Regions from separate parts of the Mesorhizobium sp. DxT genome, predicted to be linked through region 3. Evidence: predicted binding sites of a transcription regulator. Region 3 holds the regulator's gene; each other region holds the start of a gene.
The links. Region 3 encodes PhoB, which activates phosphate uptake and scavenging genes when phosphate is short. Its sites were predicted from a motif close to TGTCATNNANCTGTCAT; they were not measured.
Positions count from the first base shown of each region.

Region 1: a site for PhoB is predicted at 922-938, ahead of ACVJNE_RS07710 (PhoX family protein). Genes of this name have one in related genera too.
Region 2: a site for PhoB is predicted at 1,275-1,291, ahead of ppk2 (polyphosphate kinase 2). Genes of this name have one in related genera too.

Region 1 covers NZ_JBZFLJ010000003.1:120,253-122,517, reverse strand. The annotation lists gene ACVJNE_RS07715 (peptide chain release factor 3) at 1-849, opposite strand, end outside; gene ACVJNE_RS07710 (PhoX family protein) at 1,033-2,265, shown strand, end outside.
Region 2 covers NZ_JBZFLJ010000007.1:230,159-232,423, reverse strand. The annotation lists gene ACVJNE_RS15220 (TRAP transporter large permease) at 1-227, shown strand, start outside; gene ppk2 (polyphosphate kinase 2) at 255-1,175, opposite strand; gene ACVJNE_RS15210 (hypothetical protein) at 1,326-1,571, opposite strand; gene ACVJNE_RS15205 (FAD-binding oxidoreductase) at 1,573-2,265, opposite strand, start outside.
Region 3 covers NZ_JBZFLJ010000002.1:216,915-219,179, reverse strand. The annotation lists gene pstB (phosphate ABC transporter ATP-binding protein PstB) at 1-386, shown strand, start outside; gene phoU (phosphate signaling complex protein PhoU) at 416-1,123, shown strand; gene phoB (phosphate regulon transcriptional regulator PhoB) at 1,142-1,831, shown strand; gene ACVJNE_RS05130 (vanadium-dependent haloperoxidase) at 1,932-2,265, shown strand, end outside.

The DNA.
Region 1 (2,265 bases), on a different contig from region 3:
GACGCGGCGTGAATCCGCCTCTTGGGCACGCGGTGCGGGGGCCCATGCGCCCAGCGCCTCGATCAGGTCGCGCACGCCGTAATTGCGCAGCGCCGAGCCGAAGAAGACCGGCGTCAGGTGTCCTTCGCGGAATGCGGCAAGATCGAACGGCCTGCAGGCCTCCCGCGCCAGCTCCAGCTCCTCGATAAAGGCCGGCCGCTCGTTTTCAGGCAGCAGCCCCGCGACGCGATTGGAATCCGGACCGTTGACCTTGGTGCGCTCGACCTCGTCGTCGCCGCGCCGGACGGCATTGTCTGCAAGGTGGTAGGTACCGGAGAAAGTTTTGCCCTGACCAATCGGCCAGGTGATCGGCGCGGTGTCGAGCGCCAGCTTCTGCTCGATTTCATCGAGGATCTCGAAAGTGTCGCGCGCCTCGCGGTCCATCTTGTTGACGAAGGTAACGATCGGAATGTCGCGCAGCCGGCAGACCTCGAACAGCTTGAGCGTGCGCGGCTCGATGCCCTTGGCGGCGTCGATGACCATGACGGCCGAATCCACCGCCGACAGCGTGCGGTAGGTATCGTCGGCGAAGTCCTCGTGGCCCGGCGTGTCGAGCAGGTTGTAGACGTTGTCGCCATATTCGAACGTCATCACCGAGGTGACGACGGAGATGCCACGTTCGCGCTCGATCTTCATCCAGTCGGAACGCGTCTGGATCTTGTCCTTCTTCGCTTTCACCTCGCCGGCAAGCTGGATCGCGCCGCCGAACAGCAGCAGCTTTTCGGTCAGCGTCGTCTTGCCCGCGTCGGGGTGCGCAATGATTGCGAAGGTGCGGCGGCGCGACACCGCCTTTTCGATCGTTTCGGCCATGTGAAGAGGTTCCTTCGGTCGGCGGGCTTATAGCTGCGGCGTCGAGCCATGTCGAGAAAAGCCGACTGCACTTTTCATCGGGCTGTCATCAATCTGTGTGGCCGGCCGGGTAGGCAAACACAACAAGCTCCGGCGTACGCGCCGAGCTTCGTTGCAAGCCACCAGATACGAAGGGAGCCAACTATGACCGACACGAAGCATGAAAGACCGACATTCGACGAGTGGGACGAGATCAACTTCCCGCGTCCGGAGGAAAACGAGTTCGACCGCGTCGTGGAACGGGCAATCTCGCGGCGCGGCTTTCTGGGCGGCGTGCTCGCCTTCGGATCGGGCGCGGCCGTCATGGGTGCCGGCATTCTCAATTCCCTTCCCGCCCGTGCGGCACAGGATTCGCGCTTTGCCTTCAAGCCGATCCCGATTTCCACCGACAACACGGTGCATGTACCGGAAGGTTATAGCTGGCAGCGTCTGGTAAGCTGGGGCGACCCGCTGTTTTCCGGCGTGGCAGAGCTTGACCATGCGACCGGCGGTTCCGTTGCCGATGCCGACAAGATTTTCGGCGAGAACACGGACGGCATGGAGCTGTTCGTGATCGGCGGCAAGCAGGTCATCGCGGTCAACCACGAATACACCAATAACGACATCAACCTGCCCGGGGCCACGGACGGCGTACCACGCGACGCGCAGGACGTGTTGAAGCTGCAGAACCTGCAAGGGGTTGCCGTCTTCGAGATCAGCGAAACCGACGGCAACTGGTCCGTGGTCAAGGACAGCCCGTTCAACCGTCGCATTACGCACAACACGCCGATGCGCATCGCGGGGCCGGCCGCCGGCCACGACCTGATGAAGACCGAGGCCGATCCGACCGGCACGGAAAGCCTTGGCACCTTCAACAATTGCGGTTCCGGCAGGACACCCTGGGGCACCTATCTGACCTGCGAGGAAAACTTCAACGGCTATTTCGGCGCCACGGGAGACACCCAGCTCGAAGGGCTGACCGCCGAAGGCTACAAGCGCTATGGCATTGCCCCGGAAGGCTGGGGCTACGACTATCACAAATGGGATGCGCGCTTCGACACGTCGAAGAACCCCCACGAACCGCACCGCGCCGGCTGGATCGTCGAGATCGACCCTACCGACGCGGCAAGCACGCCTGTAAAGCGCACCGCGCTCGGCCGCATCAAGCACGAGAACGCCGCCGCAACGCTCGCGCCCGACGGTCGTGTGGTCGTCTATATGGGCGACGACGAGCGCGGCGAGTTCATCTACAAATTCGTCTCGCGCGACATCTATGTGCCGGGCGGCGACACCTCGACGCTGCTGGACGAAGGCCAGCTCTACGTGGCCCGCTTCGACGATGACATGACGGGCAAATGGATTGCCCTGACGCCGGAAGCAACCGGCATGTCGGCGGCC
Region 2 (2,265 bases), on a different contig from region 3:
AACCTCAGACCCTTACGTGGTTCGCCATTGCGCTTGCCGTCAACATGCAGACGTCTTTCCTGACCCCGCCATTCGGCTATGCGCTGTTCTACCTGCGCGGTGTGGCCAAAGACATATCGATCGGCACGATCTACCGCGGCATCATTCCCTTCGTGCTTCTGCAGATCACCGCGCTGGTACTCCTGATCCTGTTTCCGCAGATCAGCCTATGGATGGTTGCCCAGTAGACCACCCCAGCCGCATTAGGCGCGCGATCAATATTTCTGCGGGACGTAGAGGTCGTGCGGAAGGGTTGCGCGTTCGTATTCCGGGTTGAAGACGCGTTCCGGCAGGGCGATGTCCTCGTGCGGCACCGGCTCGTAGGGAATCTGCTGTAGCAGGTGGTCCATGCAGTTCAGCCGGGCACGCTTCTTGTCGTTGCCCTCGACGATGTACCAGGGCGCCTCCGGGATGCTGGTTCGGGCGAACATCTCCTCCTTCGCCTTGGTGTACTGCTCCCAGCGCACCCGAGACTGGAGGTCCATCGGCGAAAGCTTCCACTGTTTCATAGGGTCGTGGATGCGCATCAGGAAGCGAAGCTGCTGCTCCTCGTCGGTGATCGAGAACCAGTATTTGATCAGCCTGATGCCTGAGCGAAGCAGCATGCGCTCGAACTCCGGCACATCGCGGAAGAAATCCTCCACCTGCTGCGGCGAAGCGAAATCCATCACCCGCTCGACACCCGCTCGGTTGTACCAGGACCGGTCGAAGAGCACGATCTCACCGCCGGCCGGCAGATGCGGAACGTAGCGCTGGAAATACCACTGCGTCTTTTCCCGGTCGCTCGGCGCCGGCAGCGCCACCACGCGGACGATACGTGGATTGAGCCTCTGCGTGATGCGCTTGATGACCCCGCCCTTGCCGGCGGAATCCCTGCCCTCAAACAGGACAACCACCTTTTCCTTGGTGTGCGCGACCCAATCCTGGAGCTTTATCAGTTCCGACTGCAGGCGGATCAGCTCGTGGAAATAGGTGTGCCGGTCGAGCGCGTGGGGGTGGGCCTTCTTGTAGATTTTGGACAGTTCGAGCGACAGCGCCGGTTCCGACAGTTCGAGCTCGTAATCCTCGTCAAGCGTATCCTCGAGTTCGGCCTTGAGCCATTCCTCGGCACCTTTGCCCGCCCTGTCGTGATCCATCGTTGTTCCTCCGGCCGCTTAGCGCGATAAACTCGTCGCTTCCGGTGACAACAAGACCCGCGAACACGACATCGATCAAGCGTCGGCTAACACCGGCGGGTAACATATACATGACGGCGTCTGACGCAGCGTAGCACCTGACGAGGAAATCTAATCCGGTGTTCCGGCCGCTTCCGCAAGCAAGGCGCGAAGCCTACACAGCAGCGGGGATACGCTGGTTGCCTCATCCAACCGTCTTATCTGCTTGCGCGCAGCAACGGCGACGTCTTCTCCATCGGGCAATGCGATGAGCCAGGCCAGGAAAACCTCCTCGGGGCTTGCCTGGGCCAGCGGCGGACGCGGCGAAATCGACGACGTCGGCTTGTTGAGGTCGGCATGGATTGGAGAAGATCCCATGTCAGGCCTCGATTTCCAGAGCCGAGAGCGGCTTCGAACAGCAGGCGAGGATAAAGCCTTCCTCGATCTCGTGGTCGAGTATGCCGCCATTGTGGCTCATCTCGACCGCCCCGGAGACTTTCTTGACCTTGCAGGTACCGCACAGGCCGAACTCGCAGGCGGCCGGGATCCGCACACCCGACGCGCGCGCGGTCTGAAGCAGGGTCTGGCCCGCAACGCATTCGCCGTCGACTTCCGACAGCGCGAACCTGACCGGCAGGGCGATTTCTCCGACACCCGCTTCGCCGTCTTCGGTGAAAGGCGCGGGCACGGGCTCGGCCACGGGGGCGGCGAAGCTCTCCTGATGATAATGCACCATGTCGAAGCCGGCTGTTTCGAGCATCTCCCGCACGGCCCGCATGAAGGGTTCCGGTCCGCAGCAGAAGATTTCCCGCTCGCGAAAATCGGGCGAGAGTAGCGGCAACCGCACCGCGTCGATCCGGCCCATATGGCCGAACCAGCTCTCACGACTCGAGCGTTCCTCGATGAGGAAGCCCAGCGACAGGCCGGGCATGCGGCTGCCGAGCAGCTCGAGTTCCTTGCGGAAGATGATCTCCTCTGGCCGGCGCGCGCAGTTGACGAAGGCGACGTCGGTCCATGGCGCACAGTCGTTCAGCCAGCGCAGCATCGACATCATGGGTGTGACGCCGGAACC
Region 3 (2,265 bases):
TCGAATCGAGCCTGCAGAAGGCGAGTCTCTGGGATGAGGTTAAGGACCGTCTCCACGAGGCCGGCACCGGCCTGTCAGGCGGCCAGCAGCAGCGCCTGTGCATCGCGCGCGCCATCGCTGTCTCGCCCGAGGTGATCCTGATGGACGAGCCCTGTTCGGCCCTCGACCCGATCGCGACGGCGAAGATCGAGGAACTGATCGACGAATTGCGCGAGAATTACACGATCGTCATCGTCACGCATTCGATGCAGCAGGCCGCGCGTGTCTCCCAGCGGACCGCCTTCTTCCATCTCGGCAATCTCGTCGAAGAAGGCCCGACCGACCAGATATTCACCAGCCCCGCCGAGAAGCGGACGCAGGACTACATCACCGGCCGCTTCGGCTGACGGTCCCGGAAGAGCCCGAGGAGGCAAACATGGGTGAGCACACGGTCACGTCGTTCGACGACGATCTCGGCCATATCGACCAGTTGATCCGCGACATGGGCGATCTCGCCGGCGCGATGGTCGCTGCCGCGACCCGGTCGCTGTTGCAGAACGACACCGCGCTGGCGCAGCGGGTGATTTCGGACGACGTGTTGATGGACGCGCGCCAGCGCGAATTGGACGATCGCGCCATCACGCTGATCGCCAAACGCCAGCCGATGGCGCAGGATCTGCGATCGGTCGTCGGCGCGATCCGCATGGCGGCCGACCTGGAACGCATCGGCGATCTGGCCAAGAACATCGCCAAGCGCGTCAACGCGGTGGGCGAAGGCTCGGCGCCGCGCGGGCTTTCCCATTCCATCGACACGATGGCCCAGATGGTGATGGATCAGGTCGGCGCGGTGATCTCGGCCTACGAGGCGCGCGATTCAAAAAACCTCGTGAGCCTGCGCGAGGACGACGAGAAGATCGACGTGCAATACACGGCCGTCTTCCGCGAGCTGCTCACCTACATGATGGAAGACCCGCGCAACATCACCGCCTGTACGCATCTGCTGTTCTGCGCCAAGAACCTGGAACGCATCGGCGACCATGTGACCAACATCGCGGAAAACGCGTATTATATCGTGACCGGCCAGCAATTGCCGCTGAACAGGCCGAAGCTGGATGAGACGTCGGTGACAGTGGACAGCGAGTGACCGCAGAGAGACCTATAGATGATTGCACCCAAGATCATGGTGGTGGAGGACGAGGAGCCGTTGGGGGTGCTTCTCAAATACAACCTGGAAGCCGAAGGTTATCAGGTCGAGGTGATCGGCCGCGGCGATGAAGCGGAGATCAGGCTGCGGGAAAGCACACCCGACCTGCTGGTGCTCGACTGGATGGTGCCCGGCATTTCCGGCATCGAGCTGTGCCGGCGGCTGCGGATGCGCCCGGAGACCGAGCGCCTGCCGATCATCATGCTGACCGCGCGCGGCGAGGAAACGGACCGGGTGCGCGGCCTGTCGACCGGTTCCGACGACTATCTGGTCAAGCCGTTCTCAACGCCGGAATTCATCGCCCGGGTCCGCGCGCTGCTGCGCCGCGCCAAGCCCGAGGTGCTTTCATCGGTGCTGAAGGTCGGAGACATCGTGCTCGACCGCGAGACGCATCGCGTGCATCGCGGCAAGTCCGAAATCAGGCTCGGCCCGACGGAGTTCCGTCTGCTCGAATTCATGATGCAGCATCCCGGCCGCGTCTTCTCGCGCGGGCAATTGCTCGACAATGTCTGGGGCGAGACGATCTACATCGACGAGCGCACCGTTGACGTACATGTCGGCCGGTTGCGCAAGGCGGTCAACAATGGCCGTCTGCCCGACGTGATCCGCACCATACGCGGCGCGGGCTACGCGATCCGCGAGGCATAGCAGCCGATACTCCTGCGCTCCGGTTCCGCTTGCAGGCGGCAGGTGCGCCATGCTTTCCTGACCGGACTGAGGGAGGAGCGGGCCGGGCCCGTAAGCGGCGATGCGTTTTCTTGTCCATGTCGTGCTGGTTGCGGCCGTTCTGGGTCTTGTTGGCCCAGCCCGCGCGCAATTCGACGAGAGGGCCGTAGAGGTTGCACGGACCTGGTACCGGCTCACGCTCGAGCTGGTGCGCCATACGCCGACCTATTCGCCGCCCGTCGCCAGCCGGTCCCTGGCATATCTGGGCGTTGCCGCGCAGGAAGGGCTTGCCGGCGGGCGGCCGTCGACGCGCTCGTTTGCGGGCCAGCTCAACGGGCTCGAAGCCTTTCCTCCACGGTCTGAGGGCGTCTACGACGAGGCGGTCGTGTTGCAAAGCGCTCTCACGAACGCAACGC